4 regions of the Planococcus plakortidis genome follow, and region 1 is predicted to be linked to each of the others. Evidence: riboswitches for the same ligand, from Rfam matches in the RefSeq annotation. Region 1 holds a riboswitch; each other region holds the start of a gene.
What was found. Region 1 has a riboswitch for thiamine pyrophosphate ahead of BBI15_RS13405 (lipoate--protein ligase family protein). Riboswitches for the same ligand answer to the same signal wherever they lie in the genome.

Region 1 (5,152 bases):
CGCCTTCAAAAGATATTCACCGACGATTGGATAATGTTCCGCTTTGACGCCGAGGCTCACGTGTTTGTGGGCGATCTGTTCGACGGCTGGAAGGATCGCTTCCAAATTATCGATATGGACAGCAGCCGCATATACTGTATTGGCAAGCGCTGTTTGCTGGCGCCCTTGTTTTTGGTTGGCTTGGTTGAAGATATTTAAGAGTTCTGGATGGGCTTCGAACATATTGCTGTAAAAAACGGTCGTGATGGTTTTACCGTGTTCAGCTAATACAGGGGCGGTGGATTTGACGATTGTTCTTGTTTGTTCGGATAACATAGTCAATCTCTCCTTTTGTTTTCTATAGTCCCACTATAACCTGAAAAAGTGTTTAAAGATATATTTAAAATACATCTTTAAAATTTAGACACATTTCATTTCACAGAAAAGTCACACATGGAATATTGGCGCAAAAAGCCTGGATTCCGCAGATGCGTTTCCTTTCCAGAAATTCAGGCGGCGAGTATAATGGACGTGCAGGGAAGGTGAGACCAATGAGGTTAACGATGTATACGGATTATTCATTGCGTGTACTCATTTATTTAGGAACGAAAGAAGACGGCAAGTTGACCACCATACAGGAAATTTCCGACGCTTATCATATATCCAAGAACCATCTGATGAAAGTGACCTTTGAACTCGGCAAAGCGGGATTCATTGAAACGGTCAGGGGCAGGGGAGGCGGCATTCGCTTGGCGGACCGCCCTGAGAATATCAATGTCGGGACGGTCGTCCGTCGAATGGAAGAAGACTTCCACTTGGTGGAGTGTTTCAGTTCGGAGACCAATACATGCCCGATTTCCCCTATTTGCGGGTTGAGGGGAGTGCTCGGCAAAGCATTGCATGCCTATTTGGCAGTATTGGATGAATACAATCTGCAAGATCTTCTATTTAATAAAGATGCATTGCGCGAGTTGTTGCGCACATGAAAAAGCCTCCGGTACCGGAGGCTTTTTGTTTACAGTTCAATTGTTTGGGGATCTTTGCCTTTGCGGTTCATCAAGCGCACACGAGTCGGCGTGATCGCCAGGATGATCAAGTTCGGGTCTTCAGGGCCGTCGAACCAGCCGGTCAAGTGCTCATTCCATACTTTATCGATCAGCTCACGGTCATCCCGCAGCGACATTTGCCCTTCGATTTCGAGAAAGCTATCGCCTACGCCTTCACCCTCGTAACCTAGCAGGATGTGTGCGTTCGGGTTCTTCTCCAGTTCATCGACTTTCTGCGTCTGCTTGCTTGTCGCCGTGTATAAAGTGAATTCATCGTTAAAGAAAGTCATGTAACGGGAGTGCGGTTTGTTGTCTTTAATGGTTGCCAAGGTCCCGATCATGCTGTCTTCCAATATTTTTAAGGCTTGTTGTTTCAGTTCTTCTTGTGCCATCCAACTCTCTCCTTTGCAGTGGTATTATCTACCGATAAGCTGCGGGCCAGGAGCCTGCAGATTGAATCATTCAGGATGTTTTTCCTCACTCGCTGAATCATCTTTAGTGTCACGGGGATTTTTCTCGTCTTTCATGTCCTGCTTCAAATCTTCCAAAGGGATGGAATCCACGTTCATTTCTTCTTCGTGCATCTCTGTCATGGTTTCTTTATCGGTTTTGATTTGTTCAGGATTGTCCATTGGAGCCCCGTCGTTCGACTTTCGTTCCTTTTCGTTGAAACGGTCTTTTTCTGCCATTGTTAGCACCTCTCCTTTAGCGTTCTTGTTTATCTATTCCTTAATTGAAACGCTTTAAAACATTCAAACTTGATGGGGGTTACGGGCTCGCGTATGATGAATCCATAGGACTAATTAGGGAGGATGGCTATACGATGACGCAACAAACGAAGGTTAACGTGGGCGGATTGGATTTTGAATGGGACCTCACGGAAGGGCGCTTCCTCTTTGAAGGCCAGAATTCGGTGCTGTTTTGGACTTCCACTGCAATGAAAATGTTTTTTGATTCGATTGAGGAAATCTCCGGGGAAGAGGCGGCAGCTGTCGTTTTGGAATCGACAGGGTATCGGCAAGGCCAGGTAGTGGGGGATTACTTCCACAAAATGGGCGGGGTCTCCGTTCTGAGAGCTTCTGAACTCATCACCAATACATATGCATCAGCCGGATGGGGAGTGGCAACGATCCATAATCTGGACGTCGAAGCCGGGACTTTGGAAGTGACGCTGAAAAACAGCTGGGAATATCAAATCAATGTGGCACAAGGAAAAAAGATCGGCGGCAGTTTTTTGCCTGCCCATTATGCAGGGATCTTCAGCTCGCTTTTGGGCCGCAACATTTGGTATGAAGTTGTCCATTCTCAGATCGAAGGACATGAAGGATGCCTGATCCGTTATTTCCCATCGGACGAGACGATTGAAAAAAATATCCATTCACTGGCACGCCGCAAGGAATCCGAAAAAATCCGCGAACTTGAACAGCTAGTGGACGAAAAGACGGCGGATCTCCATGACATGATTCGTGAACTTTCTTCTCCTCTGATCCCGGTGCTCGAAGATATCGTCGTCGTACCGCTTCTTGGCCGCTACGACGAAGCGCGTGCTGAAGAGCTGTTGTTCAAGACGCTTGAAAATTTGCCGAAATACAAAGCGCGCTATTTGCTGCTTGATTTGACCGGGCTGAATGAAAGCTTCAACCAGCATGCCGCGATGCTCATCGAAAAACTGGGTTCTGCCGCCGGTTTGATTGGCACAAAGACCGTACTGGCCGGTATTTCACCGCATACCAGCATGACGATCACAGAAGCGGGTGTGGATCTTTCGGGGTATGAATGCTTCCGTACCCTTCAGCACAGCATCCATTTCGCTTTAGCGCAAAATGGCAAGACCATCATCTGATGTAAAACTCTTCCTATCCATCCGACGGAAAAGGAGAGTTTTATTTGTTATAAATTTAAATAAATGGATGAAAATGAAAGAAAAATTATTTTGTATATTGAGATTTCTTAAGGACAATGTTAAGCTCAAGGAGAACTATACATAGCTGACCACTGGGGGAGCCGGGATTGACTGGCTGAGACGGGCGAATGCCTGGACCCCTTGAACCTGATCTGGACCATGCCAGCGTAGGGAAGTGGTACGTATGCTTCCACTTGCCTGCATACACCGCTTCCCCATGGGAAAGCGGTGTTTTTTTATGGGCTTAGGAGTCATGCATAAGCTGAGAGGAGTTGAGACATTTTGGAGGAAACATGGGGCTATATGGAGTCGGGGCTTTGCACGCCGGCCTACAATATGGCAATGGATGAAGCATTGATGAACTGGCAGCGCAAGACGGGCATGAAACCCACCCTCCGGTTTTACGGATGGGCGCCAGCTGGGATATCAGTGGGATTTTTCCAGAAATTGAACGGCAGCATCGATCTCGAAAAAGCTGCGCAAATGGGCGTACCCTTGGTCAGGAGGCAGACCGGCGGAAAAGCCGTGCTGCACGACCAGGAATTGACTTACAGCATAGTGATTCCGGAGCATCATCCATCCATGCCGAAGTCAGTGAAAGAAGCGTATTTGGTCATTTCCCGCGGCTTGCTCGAAGGCTACCGGAACTTAGGGATTCATGCACAATTAGCTGCTGAATCTAAGCGGCCGAAAGAATCTTCGGCGGTATGTTTTGAAGAACCATCCTGGCATGAACTGACTGTTGAAGGCAGGAAAGCGGCAGGAAGCGCACAGACAAGAAAACAAGGCATCATTTTGCAGCACGGTTCGATTCCGCTGCAGTTGGATGAAAAACGTTTGTTCGAATTGTTCGTCTACCCGAGTGAATCGGTGAAGGAAAGGGCGCGCCAAGCTTTCCGCACACGCGCTGTCGCGATCAACGAGCTCATGCCAGAACCGGCAAGCTTAGAAAAAGTGCAGCAGGCATTCAAGGCTGGATTTGAAACGGGGCTTGGCATCCGTCTGGAAAAATTCGAACCGCCAGCTGAATTGCTGGAAGAAGTACGTGTGCTCGAAGCCAAATACGCGAGTGAAGAGTGGAACTACCGACGAGAAGAGAAAGGGGAACTTATGCGATGACAAAAACCAAGCAGCGTGAACGTAAACCCGAATGGCTAAAAGTGAAATTGAACACGAACGAAACCTATAATGATCTGAAGAAATTGATGCGTGAGAAAAATTTGAACACGGTATGCGAAGAAGCAAGATGCCCGAATATCCACGAATGTTGGAGCGAGCGCCGCACTGCGACTTTCATGATCCTCGGGATACATGCACAAGAGCGTGCCGGTTCTGTGCCGTCAAGACCGGCTTGCCGAACGAATTGGATTGGGGCGAGCCGGAGCGCGTAGCCGAATCGACGGAAATCATGAACTTGAAGCATGTCGTCGTGACAGCGGTAGCGCGTGATGATTTAAAGGACGGAGGCGCTGCAGTCTTTGCAGAGACGGTGCGTGCCATCCACCGGAAAATGCCGGAAACGACTGTCGAGATTTTGCCGTCCGATATGAAAGGCGATTACGAAAGCCTGCATATGTTGATGAGCAGTGAACCGGATATCTTCAACCACAATATCGAAACGGTGCGCCGCCTGACGAAACGCGTCCGGGCGAGAGCGACATATGACCGTTCCCTGGAATTGCTGAAGCGGGTTAAGGAAATCGCGCCGCATGTGCCGACAAAATCGAGCATCATGGTCGGGCTTGGGGAAACGAAAGAAGAGATCATCGAAGCGATGGATGATTTGTTGGCACACAACGTCGACATCATGACAATCGGCCAATATTTGCAGCCGACATTGAAACACCTGGACGTCGTCCGTTATTACCATCCGGATGAATTCCAGGAATTGAAGGAAATCGCGCTCTCAAAAGGATTTAAGCATTGCGAAGCTGGCCCGATGGTGCGTTCTTCCTACCATGCAGATGAACAAGTGAACGAAACCGCTGTGCAGAAACGCATTAAATACATGAAAGGCGTCGAATCGACAGGCGCAAAAATCGATCGCATCGAATTTTAACGGATAGAGCCAGGCATGGCTGAAAACCATCCTCTGATAAAGAAAAAAGCAACCATGATGCGGTTGCTTTTTCTAGGCTATCGAGAAAGATAAGAAGTCGTATTTTCCGAAGCTTATCGCTCGCTTTCCGTGGGCTCGCGCCCAAGCCTCCTCAGTCGCTTCGCG
Region 2 (5,152 bases), 1.6 Mb from region 1:
GATATGTATTCACCATCTTTTTCCCCCTGCAATCACGAATTTTCAAAATACATGAATAAGTATAACATCTCTCTCCCCATAACGGGAACGGCGACCGTCCTGTACTTTTCACGATATCGCCATTTTTCAAAAACTTCCTGCACTTTCTTGTTGGTCGTGCGGGCTAGCGAGTTTATACTGATATTTGAGGAGGGATTTCATATGATTCGCGTACTGCTGATGACATTGGCATTTATCGCCGTCGTCACCATGAATGCCTTGGCGAATATACTGCCGATCAACGGTCAGACTACCGGTGAAATCTCCAACCGTGTGCCGGTCCTCTTTACGCCGGCCGGTTATGCGTTCTCCATCTGGTCCGTTATATATATTTTATTGGCTATCTGGATCGTCGGTTTTTGGCTGCGCTTGAAAAAAGGCAAGCGCCCTTCAGCAAAAATGTCATTATATTTCATCTTGAGCGCTGTTTTCAATATCGCCTGGCTGCTCTGCTGGCATTATGAGTTGTTTATTTGGTCGATCGTTACAATGATTGCCTATCTATTGTCGCTGATCGCTTTGTATCTGGAATACGGAAACGGCGAACGGGGCTTTATGGAACGCTTGCCGGTTTCGGTCAATCTTGGCTGGATCAGTGTCGCGACCATCGCCAATATCAGTTATGTCCTGACCTTCTATAATTGGAGCGGCTGGGGCTTGAGCGATCAGTTATGGACAGTGATCATGCTGACTGTGGCGACCGCATTGGCGCTTCACATCCGTTTCCACCATTCGGACATTCCGCTGACCCTGGTCTTCATCTGGGCGTTCGTTGCCATCGCCGTTCGCCATGGCATGGACGAATTATTGGTCAGTACCGCAGCTTTGTTCTTAAGCGGCGTTTTACTGACCGGCATTCTGCTGATCAAGAAAAAGCCGGCAAAAACAGGTATGACGCCATAAAAAAACAACCATCGGCTGATGGTTGTTTTTTTATATTCGATGCTTTTATTTTTCAAGTTTCGTCAGCAAAACCGGTTCGCCTTTTGTGACGAGTACGGTATGCTCGATCTGCGCCACAAGCGATTGGTCCGGCGTGATAAAGGTCCAGCCATCCCCTGACTCGATGATGTGCTCGGCCTTTTGGGAAATAAACGGCTCGACTGCGAGCACCATGCCTTCTTTCAAGATCGTCGTCTCCCACGCATCGTAATAATTGAGGATATGCTGCGGCGCTTCATGAAGCGATTTCCCGACACCATGGCCCGTCAGGTTCTTGATGACGAACAAGCCTTGATCTTTTGCTTCACGCTCGACTGCCTTACCGATCTGGTTCAGCTTCGCCCCAGCCTTCACTTTTGTCATCGCGCGTTCAAAGGCGGATTCTGCTGCTTTGCAAAGCTTTTCTTTATCTTCATGGCCTTCCCCGACCACAAAAGAAATGCCGGTATCCGCAAAATAATCGCCAAACGAACCCGACACATCGATATTGACGATATCGCCGTCGTTGATGACGCGTTTCCCTGGAATCCCGTGCGCCACTTCTTCGTTGACGCTGATGCATGTATAGCCGGGGAAATCATATTCCGATTTCGGGGCAGAGACGCCGCCCCATTCTTTGAACAGGCGGCCGCCAAGTTCGTCGAGTTCTTTTGTCGTAATGCCCGGTTTTACGGCCGCTTTCATCGTTTCGCGGATTTCCGCCACCATTTGCCCGGCTTTTTTTAATCCTTCAATATCTTTTTCATTAGTCGCTATCATACTGACCCTTCTTTCAAACTATTCTATTTGAGCATTATAACATAGAATAAGTCGCTCTCGCCTCTCATACCTTTCGAGCATTTCCCATAAATAACCAAAAAAGAGCGCTCATTATTTTCTTTATCCATCAAAAAACCGCCTATCGCTAGGCGGTTTTGATCATGAATCCGGCTGTGTCAGCCGCGGCGCTGTAATGAACAGCAAAGAGCAAACAATCGCCGCGACAAGCGCTACGGGAATCATATAGGTTGCGTTGTAGACCGCTGAATAGATAAAGACATTGCCTTCAGCAAACATGCCGAAAAACAGGATACCCGTAATGACGTGGACTGTATAACGGAGAAATGAGCCGATCAATACGCCCAGCGCCACCATGGCAAAGACTTTCCCGGTCTTCTTCGACTGCACGGCTTCCATGTAACGGCCGCGCATCACCCCCGCTAAGCCGACAACGCCGTACGCCAATAAATAATCCAAAACGACTTGCATGACGACAAAGCCGAACGACAATGGCGCAACCGAGATGAAACCTGTAACGATCTGCAACAACCCGACGAGAAGCCCCGTGATAATCCCTGCCCCAACCCCTCGGCGGAAAGCCATCAACACAATCGGGATCATGACCAGGCTGACCGAACCGCCTTGCGGCATGCGAAAGGCGATAAAATCCAATACAAAGCCGAGAGCTGCAAAAATCGCAATCTCGACCATCAATAACACGCGTTTATTCCTCATTCAAACTGCCTCCTTTTGGATTTGCACATCACCAGAAGGACCGTTTTTCAATAATAAAAAACGGCGCCAGGACAGATCCTGGCGCCGCTCGGGCCGGTTTTCCATCCACATCCCTGCGCAAGCGTTAACTTACAGGTTCGAAGGGTAAGAACTTAATCGTTCACTCTCAGCCAAAGCTCCCCTTGTGGTGTATACAATTATTTCGCTATTATGTGTATTGTACACAACGCACACTTCGCTTGCAAGGCTGTTTCAGCAGGCTGGATTAGGGTAGTTAAAAACAAGCAAACTTTCTGGAAGGTGGTGGAGGCAGTTGGAAAACTGCCGATTCTATGATTGATTTATTGAAGGATTTGATCAAGATCGAAAGCGATACGAAAGAAGGCGCAAACGAAGCCTTGCTTTTCTGCTCTGCCTGGCTCAAGGCGAAAGGCGAAGAAGTGGAAGTGCATGATAACGACGGCTACTTGATGTTGACGGCATCTAAGGGGCAAGGTGCCGAAAAGATCATCTGGAACGGCCACGTTGACGTCGTGCCGGGACATAAAGAACAATTTTCCCCTATTGAAGAAGGCGATAAACTGTATGGCCGCGGATCCGCCGACATGAAAGCGGGCGTCGCTGCCATGATGCAAGCATTTGTTGACCTCGATGCTTCCGCCTTGCCGCGCGAAGTGCACCTGCATATTGTCACCGACGAAGAGATCGGCGGCCGCAATACATCGAAATGGCTGGTCGATCAAGGCCATTACGGCGATTTCGTCATTTGTGGCGAGCCGACCCATTTGAAGATCGGCTTGCAATCAAAAGGCATACTAAGAATGGACTTGACGTTTAAAGGCAAGCCAGCACATGGATCGCGCCCATGGGAGGGCATTAACGCCATCGAATCGGCGATGAAATTCCATGCCGGCATGAAGGATTTGCCGTTCCGCAAAGAATCGACGGAATACTATGAGCAGCCATCCGTCAACTTGCCGATCATCAACGCAGGCGACCGTTATAACGTGGTGCCGGAAATCTGCAAGATGTCCTACGATATCCGCTTCATGCCAGGACAGGATAAAGACGAGATCATCCGGCAAATGGAACAGCTGGCGGATACGCTCGAGCTCGACATGGAGTATAAAGCGAGCGGTTCGACCCCTGCATTGACGACGACGGACGATCACCCGTATATCCAGACCTTGATGAAAGCGGTCGAATCGACGCTCTCCGAACAGCCTGTACTGTTTGGGCAGCACGGTGCTGCCGATACCCGTTATTATGCCGAGAAAACCGGCGGGCAAGGCGCCATCGAATTCGGGCCGAGCGGAGATGACTGGCACGGTAATGCAGAATACGTTTCCATTTCAAGCGTCCATTCCTATAAGGATATATTGATCGCCCACGCCATGGCGCCTACCGATGTTTGAAATCAGTCCAAACCGGGAAAACTATACTAATCCTCAATACGATAAATGAATGGAGCGATATAATATGGCGATTGGAAGACTTGTCAGATCTGCGATTAAATACGGGCCGATTGCATACCCGATCATCCGCAAAGTGATGAACAACCGCAAAAAGAACAATACGGACAATGAAAGCGATGCACGCAACCGCAGCGACTCACGAAAGAGCCGCTGAACGATAAAAGGCCGGAGAAAATGAATCATTTTCTCCGGCCTTTTTATTGTTGATTTGAACTTTTAAACAAGCAGCAATGCCTGGCGGATCGCTAGAAAATCAAGCTTTTTGCTATCGGAAGGCTTGGCGGCAGAATCATCATCTGAAGCACCTTCCATTTCAGGCTCTTCTTCTGCCCCCTCGGCTTCACCTGATGGCTCTCCCTCTTCCTGCCCCTGCATTTGCTGGATTTCTTCGAAAGTTACAGGCGCCGGTTCCGGAAGCTCTGCATCTTCTACTTCAAAGCCTCCTGCATAATGTTCAAAGAAAGCGTTTGCCATCTCCTGATAACCAGCTATATTCGGATGGACGTCTCCTGAATTCGGAACGAGTTCCACGGCATCCTCACCGAAGCGCTCGGCTACATCGACAAATATTGCGCCTGTCCGTTCCGCTTCCTGCTTGAGAATGGCGTTCAATTGTTCCAGCTGCCCGGCCGTCCCTTGTTTTTGGCTGGCCCTTGCGTGCGGATACGCAAAATAATATCCCATGACATAGACTTCGGCTGATGGCGCCAACTCTTCTAACCCAGAAAGAATTTCCCTGACATTTTCACGGGCTGCGTTCAATGCATAATCTGCCTGGATCTCCTCGAAACTCAATGCGCCTTCAGCGGCGTTTGCTTGCACGAGGCGCAGCAAATCATTCGCTCCGGCAGAAACCGTAATGATATTCGCCGAACCCAGCAGTTCTTTGGCTTCGTCCGATTCGATACTGTCCAGGACGTCGCCCGCCGTGAAGCCAGGAAATGCCAAGTCTTTCGAATAGAACGCCAGCGGCTGGTTGCGCCCCAACTCCTGCGCAATCAAATCCGCATAGCCGCTGTCGATTGACCGGTTCGGCGTCTGGCCTGCCGCCAGTGAATCGCCGATGGCCACATAAACGGCAGGTGTTTGCGGCTCTGCAGATGCCGGGTTGCCAGCCAATAACAAAAGCCCTGCCGCTACCATGCTGATCGTCTTTTTCATATGCTCACCTCGTTAGAATGCCCAATTTCCTTTTCGGAAAA
Region 3 (5,152 bases), 1.1 Mb from region 1:
AATCAACAGCATGACCCAAGCCTCCTGTCAAATGAAATGATCTGGTGAAATGGAAAAGTTTGGTTAAATTGCAGAATGCCATAAACAACTTGCGATGGTTTTCTATATTGTACTGCTTCGACTTTAAATAATGAATGACCTTTTAAGATTTGGAAGTCTTACGTAGTTGAAACTATATTCAATAAGATGATAGGGATTTTAGGGCAGAAAGAGAATCTAATGCAATGACCAAAATTATGGGGGCTGAAGATGAAACGCAATATGCATTATGAACTTACAAGCATGGCGGATACGCCTGAAACATTTTCTTACGCAGATGACTATGCGTTTTGGATACTGATGATCGAGCATTTCTTTGGGTATGCAGATTCATTTGAGATCCAGTGCTGGAAAGAAGAAACGGCAAAATTCGAAGATATTATAAACGAATTGCCGAATGTAGAACATGATGATGGCCATTTGCTTATTGCAAATGGGCAATTAAATGAAAAAGCGAAAGAATTCATTCTTACGCGTTCTCTTGATGCAAATCGCAGGCTGAAGTGGTTCTCTGTATTTCTGGAAAGACAGGGGGAAACACTATTCTCTTCTGAACATTATGGAATGGAATTAATCGGTTACGAGTTAAACCTAGAACAAATAGCCTTTTTAGAAAAAGTTCTTCCTGGAGATGTTCGTAAGTTTGAGTGGTGAATGTAAAAAAACTTGAACAAAAGCTTTCCGAAATATGATTTTAATCGCCGATTTCTATAGTACAGAAATGCTGTGAAACTTTTCAGTTGCATTTATCCTGCAGCGGGTTTATATTGTGTGAGGCATCAATTAATGAGGGGTCAATTAATATCCTTTAAAACAATTAAGAGAGAAAAAGGAGCAATTCGTCATGCATACACTGCAAAATAAGAAAACCAATGATTTCAATGAAATCGTCAACGGACGCCGTTCCATAAAACACTACAATCCGACGGTGAAAATCAGCCGCGAGGAAATGACGGAAATCCTGGAGCAGGCAACGAAAGCGCCTTCTTCCATCAATATGCAGCCATGGAGGTTTGTCGTCATTGACAGCCCAGAAGGAAAAGAAAAGCTCGCGCCGCTTGCATCATTCAATTTAGATAAAGTCATGAGTTCTTCCGCAGTCATCGCGGTGTTCGGGGACCGGAAAAATTATGAATACGCAGAAGAAATTTACAGCAAGGCGGTCGAACACGGCTACATGCCGGAAGACGTAAAAGACTTCCAGCTCAATTATTTCAAGCCGATGTATGAAGGCATGTCCGCTGATCAGATGAAAGACATCGTGATGCTCGACTCAGGGCTTGTCTCCATGCAATTGATGCTCGTTGCCCGTGCATTCGGCTACGACACCAACCCAATCGGGGGCTATGATAAGGAGAAAATCGCTGAAACATTCGGCTTGGAAAAAGAGCGTTATGTACCGGTTATGCTCTTGACGATCGGTAAAGCCGCGAGCGAAGGCTTCCAGTCGTACCGCTTGCCGGTCGACACAATCACGACGTGGAGCTGATCCCGCCACCTTTTAAGTACGGAGGGCTTATGTAATATATTTGACTGGTCAATTTATAGTAGGTGTAATCATCAATTGACTTTATCGATCATTTAGGAGGTTTGCTAATGCCGTGTTCATTTTCAAAGCAGGAACAAGTGCTGCACCAGTTTAAAGGCCTGACCAATCAAATCAGCCCGAAGTTCGAGCGCTGCACGGGTATCAGCGCGTCGCGTTATGAGTTATTGTCGCAGCTTTATAAAGTGGACGAAATCAATCAGTCGACGCTGCAAAAATTGGTCAATATCGATAGCGCCGCGGTGACGCGCCACTTGAAACAACTAGAAACGAGTGGCATGGTCACAAAGCGCAGAAATCCAGAGGACAATCGCGTAATCTTTGTCAGCCTAACCGATGAAGGCCGCGAGCGCATCGTCGAATACCGCAAAGAAAATACGGGCTTCATCAAGCAAATGCTCCATGATTTTACCGCTGAGGAAGTGGATGCGCTTAGCGATATGCTGAGGCGCATGCAAGACAATATCGTAGATTATTAAAAATACACATTAAAGGATGGCGAAATCACATGATGATTATCCACGCACATTTGCAAGTGAAACCGGACCAGAAGCAAGCTTTTTTAAACGAAAGTAAAATCCTGATCGACGCGTCGCGTCAAGAGCGAGGCAATGTTCAATACGATTTGATGAAATCGGTAGAGAAGGACGGCCATTTCACGATGGTTGAAGTATGGGAAGATGCGCAAGCGATCGAAGCACATAACGCGAGTAAGCATTTTACGGCTTTTTCTAAAAAAGCGGCTGGGTTCATGAGCGCACCGATGGAACTCAAAGTTTATAGCGGTGAAGCTGTCCCAATGTAAGGAAATCTTGTTTGTTCAACCGAGATGTTAGACAGAGCTTGAACATCTCGGGCAATTGTGACAAGATAGTCTTTGAAAGACAAATGCTAATTTCATAAAACACATGTGGGGGAATCGGTGTTGCCGATTGAGAGAATATCCGTGAGATATTGACCCTTGGAACCTGAACTGGCTAATACCAGCGGAGGGAACATATTCAAATCGGTCTATTCTGCGATGATATGCGCCCAAGGTTTCCATAACCTTGGGCGCTTTTTTTGTATCCGCAATTGGATATGTCCCCTGATTCAGCTCCTGAAATCATTTTTTATGGATCTATTCAGAGGGGGAAACAACATGAAAAAATGGACGATTGCCATCGCGCCGGTATTGCTGATGGCGGCATGCACGGACGAAGCGGAAAATCCGGGCAGCGATGTGGCGAATGAACAACAGGGATTACAAGAAGTGACGATGGTCTTGGATTGGACGCCGAATACTAATCATACCGGGTTGTATGTGGCACAGCAAAAGGGCTATTTTGAAGAGCAAGGGCTCGATGTAGAAATCATTTTGCCGGGTGAAGCGGGCGCCAATCAATTGGTCGCTTCCAAGCAGGCGGAATTCGGCATCGGGGCACAGGAAAGTTTGACGGAAGCGAGAGTGCAGGACATCCCGATCGTTTCAATCGCGGCGCTCATCCAGCACAACACCTCCGGATTTGCATCGCCTAAAGACAAAGGCATTGAGTCGCCAAGTGATTACGAAGGGAAAACCTACGGCGGATGGGGCGCGCCGGTCGAAAAAGCGGTGCTTGGGTCCATCATGGAACAAGACGACGCCGATGTGGAAAACGTCGACATCGTCAATATCGGCAATAGCGACTTTTTCACAGCCGTCGAGCGCGATATCGATTTTGCGTGGATCTATTATGGCTGGACGGGCATTGAAGCAGAGTTACGCGGCGATGAGTTGAACATGCAGTATTTGACCGATTACTCGGACAAACTGGATTATTACACTCCGATCCTGATGACCAACGAAGACATGATTGCAGAAGATCCGGAAACGGTGCGTGCATTCACCAAAGCGGTGTCGCAAGGCTATGAATTCGCCATCGATGAGCCGGAACAAGCAGCGGACATCCTCATCGAGTCGGTACCGGATTTGGACCCGGAACTGGTGAAAGCGAGCCAGGAATGGCTGTCGCCGAAATATCAGGACGATGCGCCGCAATTCGGCGAACAACAAGAGCAAGTGTGGGCGGATTATGCAGCCTGGATGTTCGACAACGGCTTGTTGGATGAGGAACTGGACGTTGAAGAGGCGTATACCAACGAATTTTTACCGGAGGGGGAAAACTGATGGCCAATGCACTCTTAAGTATTCAAATCATCCCGAAAACGAAAAACGGGGAAAACGTCATCCCGTATGTGGACAAAGCGATCGCCGTCATTGAAAAGTCAGGCGTCCCGTACCAAGTCAATCCATTGGAGACGACGATGGAAGGTGATCTGGCGCAGTTATTTTCAATCGTCGAAGAAATGAACGAGGCGATGATCGAAAACGGCAGCCCGAACGTCATCTCCCAAATCAAAGTGCTGTATCAGCCGAGCGGCGCATCGATGGATAAATTGACGGAGAAATACCGGCCGTGATGATTGTGCGAAAAGGATGGAGACCGGTTCTGGTCCTCATCCTTTTATTGATCATCTGGCAAGTGCTGGTGCCGCTGTTTGAAGTGCCGGACTGGCTACTTCCGACCCCTTATCAAATCGGGCTGGAAGCGGTAAACAGTTGGCCGAATTACAGCGGTCATTTGTTTTCGACGATCCGGTTATCGATTCTCGGCTTTTTCATCGGATCGTCGATCGGGCTCGGCGTCGCGATGCTCCTCCATCTCGTGCCGAAACTGCGGGAGACCTTTTATCCTTTGCTGATTTTATCGCAAAATATCCCGATTATCGTTTTGGCGCCGCTGTTGGTCATTTGGTTCGGCTTTGGCTTATTGCCGAAACTAATCATTATCATTCTCGTATGCTTTTTCCCGATCACCATCGCGGCACTTGATGGGTTCAGGCAGACGAGCGGCGAGTTGCTGCATTATATGAAAATGGCCGGAGCTAACAGACGCCAGATTTTTTGGAAGCTCGAATGGCCGCATGCGATGCCGTCGATCTTTTCAGGCTTGAAAATTGCGGCGACCTATAGCGTCATGGGCGCTGTCATTTCTGAATGGCTCGGGGCGCAGGAAGGCATCGGCGTCTATATGACGCTCGCTTCTTCTTCGTTCAAGACGACGCAAGTATTTGTCGCGATCCTGTTGATCATGTGTTTGAGCATGCTATTTTTTGCGGCGATCGTGTTACTCGAAAAGCGGGTCATCCGCTGGAAAACGAGCGGAGGAGGAAATTCGAATGGCTGAATTGGCGATTGAACAATTGACGAAAATCTTTGACGGGACCGAAGTGCTGAAGGAGTTATCATTGAATATAGCAGAAGATGAATTTGTTGCCGTGCTCGGCCCTTCCGGCAGCGGCAAAAGCACCTTGTTCCATTTGATTGGCGGGCTCTATGAACCGGATGCAGGAGCGATCTTGTTGGACGGCGAGAACATCAACGGCCAAAAAGGATCTGTCAGCTATATGCCGCAAAGCCCATCCCTATTGCCTTGGCGCACCGTACTGGACAATGTTTTGTTAGGAGCTGAAATCGCCGGGCATAAAGATCGTCAAGCAGCCATTCAAATGATGGGAAAAGCAGGACTTTCGGGATACGAACAA
Region 4 (5,152 bases), 220 kb from region 1:
CTCCAAGCAGAAGATGCCGAGCAAGTGAATATGCGCCCGACCTTGACTGGACAGCTCGACATCGCGATTTTGGATGTGGAAGGTGAAGAACTAGACTTGAACTTCTCGGAACCTGTGGAATTGAGTTTCCAAACAGACCCAAGCATCAGCATCCAATTCGGTGCACGCGAAGATGAGAAAGGCAAATGGAAAATCATCCAAGGCAGCAAAAACGGGTCGACGTTCACATTGGAAGTCAACGAACTTGGCCATTACACTGTCGTCACGAATAAAGGGCAATTGATGAAGAACAGAAGATAAGCAATAGGCGAAAAAGCTGGGGAAGAAGCATTCATTCCTCGGCTTTTTACTATTCGCAACAACAAAAGAGCGAGTTGGCATTCAAACCAAATTATATAGGTTTAGGCGAGGTCTCTTCGTCGTTCCTTTTTCAATTATGGCTTGCTATAATGAACACACATTAAGGGAAGCAGGTTGAGACTATGGAAAAACGGATGATGCAATGGCTGGCGGTGTTCCTCGCAGCGATAATCCTCGCAGCTTGCGGAGGGGCACAAACAGACGCACCGAAAGAAGCTGAAACCGGGCAGGCGGATTCACCGGTCGATACGGCCGCCCAGGAAAAAGCGGTGATGATTGCGAACGCCAAGACACATGTCTACACGATCTATACCGATTTCGAGCAAGGGTCCGGCTTTTTATACAATAACCAAGGCGACATTTTGACAAACGCCCATGTCGTGCGCGATGCCACGTTTATCTCACTCGTCAACAGCGACGGCCAGGAATTCGCCGGCAAAGTGATCGGCATCTCGCTCGATGAGGATCTGGCGCTTGTGCGGGTTGAAGAACTCGCAGGAAAAGAGCCGCTCGAGCAGGAAATGGAACCCGTCGATATCGGCACGCCCGTCATCGCCATCGGCAGCCCTGAAAACGCGGCGAATACTGCGACGGAAGGGGTAATCACCGATACCGGCGTCGATTTCTCGGAAGTCTTCGTCTATACGGATCTGTATGAAATGAACGCCTTGATCAAGCAAGGATCAAGCGGCGGGCCGCTGTTGGATGCAAGTACCGGCAAAGTGCTCGGCATCAATTCGGTGATGCTTGAAGACAATCCCGAAATCGGCTATGCCATTCCGCTGTACTTGAAAAAGGACTTATTGGACACATGGGCGAACAACCCAGACCCGCTGCCCGACTCCCAATTGGTCGAACCGTCCGTGAAAGATGCATATTTTGACGAGGCCTTATTGTCGAGTTTCATCGAAGCTTATTACGATTTGCTGCCGTATTCGATGAATGACGAGGAGCTCAATTATTACTCAACGTATCTGATGCCGGGAAGCCAAGCCGTCGAAGCGGTGGACAGTGTCATACAGGAGTATTCCGAAGAGGGCCGCGTGTTCGATTCGGTTGTGCCGGAAGTCGGTTCCGTCGAAATTGAAGGCGACCGTGCATACGTCGAAGCAGGCGCGGTGTTCAATTATCACGAAGCGAATGGCGAAACCGGAACGATCGACCACCGGCGCCGCTACACCATCGTGATCGACGAGTACGGGGATTACCAGATTGAATATGTGGAAGAAATTTAGGGCCTCCATTTTGGAGGTTCTTTTTTTGAGTGGATTTTGAGTGGAGAGCTTGCGCTGCAACCGGACGCTTTCCGGAGGGCTCGCATTGAGCCGCTTCCCTCGCTTACGCTCAGTCCAGGGTCTCAATTGTCTCGCTATACCTCCCGGAGTCGCCGGTTTTCGCTGCAGCTCTAGTTTTAGAATGAAAACGAAATGCATTGTTCATTGAAGGCAGGGTGTGGGAAATGGAGACTTGCTTACAACAGGCAGACCATTGCAGTATTTCCTGAAAAATGTAGAAGTTTTGAGCTTGCGCTGAAGGGGCATGCTTGCCGAGGGGCGGGCGTCGAGCCCTTATGGCTGCGCCATATAGGTCTCGCCAGTCCCGCGCGATCCCTCCGGCGTCAGCCCCTTTCGCTGCAGCTCTAGTTTTAAAGTGAAAACGAAATGCATCGTTCATTGAAGGCCGGGTATGTGAAATAAATGCTTGCAAGCGGCAGAACAATACCATGGTGTCAGTAAATCGATTCCAAACCATTTTCACTTTCGACTACCTAAGAAAATAAACCGAAACGGACGAAATCGCAAAAACCATTCACCCAGTCACTTTCCTGTACAACGAAATCCAAAAGCAGCATCGCGCTTAAGAGGGAAAGCTCAACCCCAGGCTAGGCTGCGGATAACTAGTAGGTGAAAAGTGCAAGCTAATTCCAATTAAACAACAAAACTCCTGCCATCTTAATTTCGAAAAGTTTTGAATTCGCAAGCCAGCTATGTTATTCTATTGCCGACAATAAAAAAATATCGCTATTCCACTAGGGGAGCCATGTTGGCTGAGACGGACAAGAGTCCGGACCCTTTGAACCTGATCTGGATCATACCAGCGTAGGGAAGTGGGCGAATTGTGAGCCTTTCTCCAATTTCTTAAGCTGACCTTTATCGCCGCTTCCTTACCTGGGAAGCGGTGTTTTATTTTGCCCAAAAAAGGAGAGAGCGACATGACATTTTGTAAAGAAGTCCGGTTTGAATGCGCAGATTTATGGGACGCAAGTTTTGAACACCCGTTTGTGAAAGGCATCGCGAAAGGCGATTTGCCGCTTGATGTCTTCAAATTTTACGTCATGCAAGACGCCTATTACCTGACCCATTTCGCGAAAGTGCAGGCGATCGGTGCCACGAAAGCCAAAGATCTTAAAACCACACAGTCTTTCGCGCATCATGCCGAACAGACCTGTGCCGCAGAACTTGCGCTTCATGAATCGTTTATGGAATTGCTTGGGGTGACTGAAGAAGATTGGCAACTATTCGAACCGTCGCCGCACGCCTATGCGTACGTTTCGCATATGTACCGCTCGGCAGAAGGGGATTTGGCGGATGTGCTCGCAGCCTTGCTTCCATGTTATTGGCTTTATTACGAAATCGGTGAACGTTTGAAGACTGCAACGCCGGAAGAACCGATATTCCAGAAATGGATCGGCACATACGGCTCCGAATGGTTCGGGGAACTGGTCAATGAACAAATCGCACGCATGGACCGGTTGGCTGAAGGCTTGCCGGAAGAACGCCGCGAGGAATTGAAGACACGCTTCAGAAGGAGCAGCTATTACGAATGGCAGTTCTGGCAGCAGGCGTGGACGATGGAAACGTGGGAACTTCCTGCACAAGAGGAGAGTGTCCGCCATGCTTAGGGATTTACGCGCACGTAAGCCATTGATCCATTGCATCACCAATCACGTCGTCTCGAACTTTCAGGCAAATGGACTCCTCGCGCTCGGCGTCTCGCCGGTCATGGGCGACGAGCAACAGGAAGTCGCCGAACTCACAGGACACGCCGATGCCTTGTCGCTCAATATCGGCACGATCACGGAGCGCTCATTAGAAAGCATGCTCATCGCGGGACGCGCCGCAATGAAAAAAGGCATCCCGATTGTGTTGGATCCGGTCGGTGCCGGGGCCACAGCTTATCGCTTGCAGGCCGTGAAGCGATTGCTGACGGAACTCGATATCACGCTACTCCGCTGCAATGCAGGTGAACTCGCAGCTATCGCAGGAGCGGACTGGCAAGCGCGCGGTGTCGACGCAGGAGAAGGGCAAGGCGATTTGGAAGCTATCGCTAAACAAGTGGCTGATGAATACCAAACAATTGTCGCGGTAACAGGCACAAGCGATTTAGTGACAGATGGCGAAAGGACCGAGCACATCACAGGCGGAGACCCGTTGATGGCATCGGTCACGGGAATGGGTTGTTTACTCAGCGCAGTACTTGCGGCATTCTTGACGGACGAAGAATCTGTCGCGCTTGATGTGCTTGCCTATGGCTTGCAGCTGTATGCGAACGCAGGGAGCCGGGCAGCTAAAAGCGCACTCACGCCAGGCAGTTTCCAAATGGCATTTTTTGATGAACTATCCAAACAGGAGGCGGTTCTTTATGGAAACTAAAGCGCAAGTACTGACGATCGCCGGATCCGATTCAGGCGGCGGTGCAGGCATACAGGCCGATTTGAAAACCTTCCAGGAACTCGGCGCATTCGGCTGTTCAGTAGTAACGGCGGTGACTGCCCAAAACACATTGGGTGTCCACGGCATTTATCCTATGGACCGAAAAGCAGTGAATGAACAGCTCGATGCGATCGGGACGGACTTCGATATCCGCGCGCTCAAGACCGGCATGCTGTTTGATGCCGGCATCATCGAAGAAACAGCTCAAGGCATCAAGCGCTACGGCTGGGACAAACTCGTCATCGATCCCGTCATGATCGCAAAAGGCGGCGCTTCCTTATTGCAACAAGAAGCAGTGGAAGCCATCAAAACGATGCTCGTGCCGCTCGCTGCCATCATCACGCCGAATATCCCCGAGGCGGAAGTATTGAGCGGAATCGACATCACCGATGATGTATCGCGAAGAGAAGCGGCGGAAGCGATTCTATCGCTCGGCGCGAAAGCCGTGGTCATCAAAGGCGGCCATAGCAATGACCCTGATGTAGCGGAAGACTTTTATCTGGATCAGCAAGGCACGGTGCTCTTGCTGCGCTCGGAACGCCTCCAGACAAAACAGACGCACGGCACCGGATGCACGTTTTCAGCGGCGCTAACCGCCGAACTCGGCAAAGGCAAAGACGTAGAAGATGCTTTGTTCACCGCCAAGGAATTCATCCAGGCAGCTCTCGCATATCCGCTTGATATCGGCCATGGCCACGGCCCGACGCACCATGCCGCCTATAAGGAATTAGCCGTAAAGGAGGTGGTCCACCTTGTTCAGGAATCCAGCAATTTATTTTCTGATGGGTACGATAAACGCCGGTACTAAAGAGCCGCTCGCGCTGCTTGAGGAAGCACTTGAAGGCGGCATCACCCATTTCCAGCTGCGCGAAAAAGGGCGCGGGGCGTTGGCAGGCGATGAGCTTATGGAGTTTGCGGCCAAGTGCAAAAGCTTATGCCGTGAATACGCTGTCCCGATGTTCGTCAATGACGATGTCGACTTGGCTTGCACGATCGAAGCGGACGGCATCCATATCGGGCAGGATGATATGGACTGCGCACAGGTGAGAAAACGGATCGGCGCATCGATGGCACTTGGC

Region 2: another riboswitch for thiamine pyrophosphate. It lies ahead of thiT (energy-coupled thiamine transporter ThiT); the one in region 1 lies ahead of BBI15_RS13405 (lipoate--protein ligase family protein).
Region 3: another riboswitch for thiamine pyrophosphate. It lies ahead of BBI15_RS08245 (ABC transporter substrate-binding protein); the one in region 1 lies ahead of BBI15_RS13405 (lipoate--protein ligase family protein).
Region 4: another riboswitch for thiamine pyrophosphate. It lies ahead of tenA (thiaminase II); the one in region 1 lies ahead of BBI15_RS13405 (lipoate--protein ligase family protein).

Annotation. Positions count from the first base shown of each region.
Region 1 covers NZ_CP016539.2:2,684,165-2,689,316, reverse strand. The annotation lists gene hmpA (NO-inducible flavohemoprotein) at 1-315, opposite strand, end outside; gene BBI15_RS13425 (RrF2 family transcriptional regulator) at 531-965, shown strand; gene BBI15_RS13420 (pyridoxamine 5'-phosphate oxidase family protein) at 995-1,417, opposite strand; gene BBI15_RS13415 (hypothetical protein) at 1,484-1,714, opposite strand; gene BBI15_RS13410 (STAS domain-containing protein) at 1,849-2,868, shown strand; TPP riboswitch at 3,013-3,119, shown strand; gene BBI15_RS13405 (lipoate--protein ligase family protein) at 3,208-4,047, shown strand; partial or broken gene lipA (lipoyl synthase) at 4,044-4,987, shown strand.
Region 2 covers NZ_CP016539.2:997,333-1,002,484, reverse strand. The annotation lists gene BBI15_RS05035 (M3 family oligoendopeptidase) at 1-16, opposite strand, end outside; gene BBI15_RS05030 (tryptophan-rich sensory protein) at 202-942, shown strand; gene map (type I methionyl aminopeptidase) at 988-1,740, opposite strand; gene thiT (energy-coupled thiamine transporter ThiT) at 1,900-2,475, opposite strand; TPP riboswitch at 2,569-2,668, opposite strand; gene BBI15_RS05015 (M20 family metallopeptidase) at 2,808-3,890, shown strand; gene BBI15_RS16525 (hypothetical protein) at 3,955-4,104, shown strand; gene BBI15_RS05010 (SGNH/GDSL hydrolase family protein) at 4,167-5,111, opposite strand; gene BBI15_RS05005 (aminopeptidase) at 5,124-5,152, opposite strand, start outside.
Region 3 covers NZ_CP016539.2:1,625,754-1,630,905, forward strand. The annotation lists gene BBI15_RS08220 (hypothetical protein) at 1-12, opposite strand, end outside; gene BBI15_RS08225 (hypothetical protein) at 250-693, shown strand; gene BBI15_RS08230 (nitroreductase family protein) at 884-1,528, shown strand; gene BBI15_RS08235 (MarR family winged helix-turn-helix transcriptional regulator) at 1,636-2,064, shown strand; gene BBI15_RS08240 (putative quinol monooxygenase) at 2,094-2,390, shown strand; TPP riboswitch at 2,488-2,597, shown strand; gene BBI15_RS08245 (ABC transporter substrate-binding protein) at 2,727-3,734, shown strand; gene BBI15_RS08250 (thiamine-binding protein) at 3,734-4,027, shown strand; gene BBI15_RS08255 (ABC transporter permease) at 4,027-4,794, shown strand; gene BBI15_RS08260 (ABC transporter ATP-binding protein) at 4,787-5,152, shown strand, end outside.
Region 4 covers NZ_CP016539.2:2,462,802-2,467,953, reverse strand. The annotation lists gene BBI15_RS12480 (DUF6359 domain-containing protein) at 1-300, shown strand, start outside; gene BBI15_RS12475 (S1C family serine protease) at 483-1,595, shown strand; TPP riboswitch at 2,382-2,483, shown strand; gene tenA (thiaminase II) at 2,573-3,262, shown strand; gene thiM (hydroxyethylthiazole kinase) at 3,255-4,013, shown strand; gene thiD (bifunctional hydroxymethylpyrimidine kinase/phosphomethylpyrimidine kinase) at 4,003-4,881, shown strand; gene thiE (thiamine phosphate synthase) at 4,856-5,152, shown strand, end outside.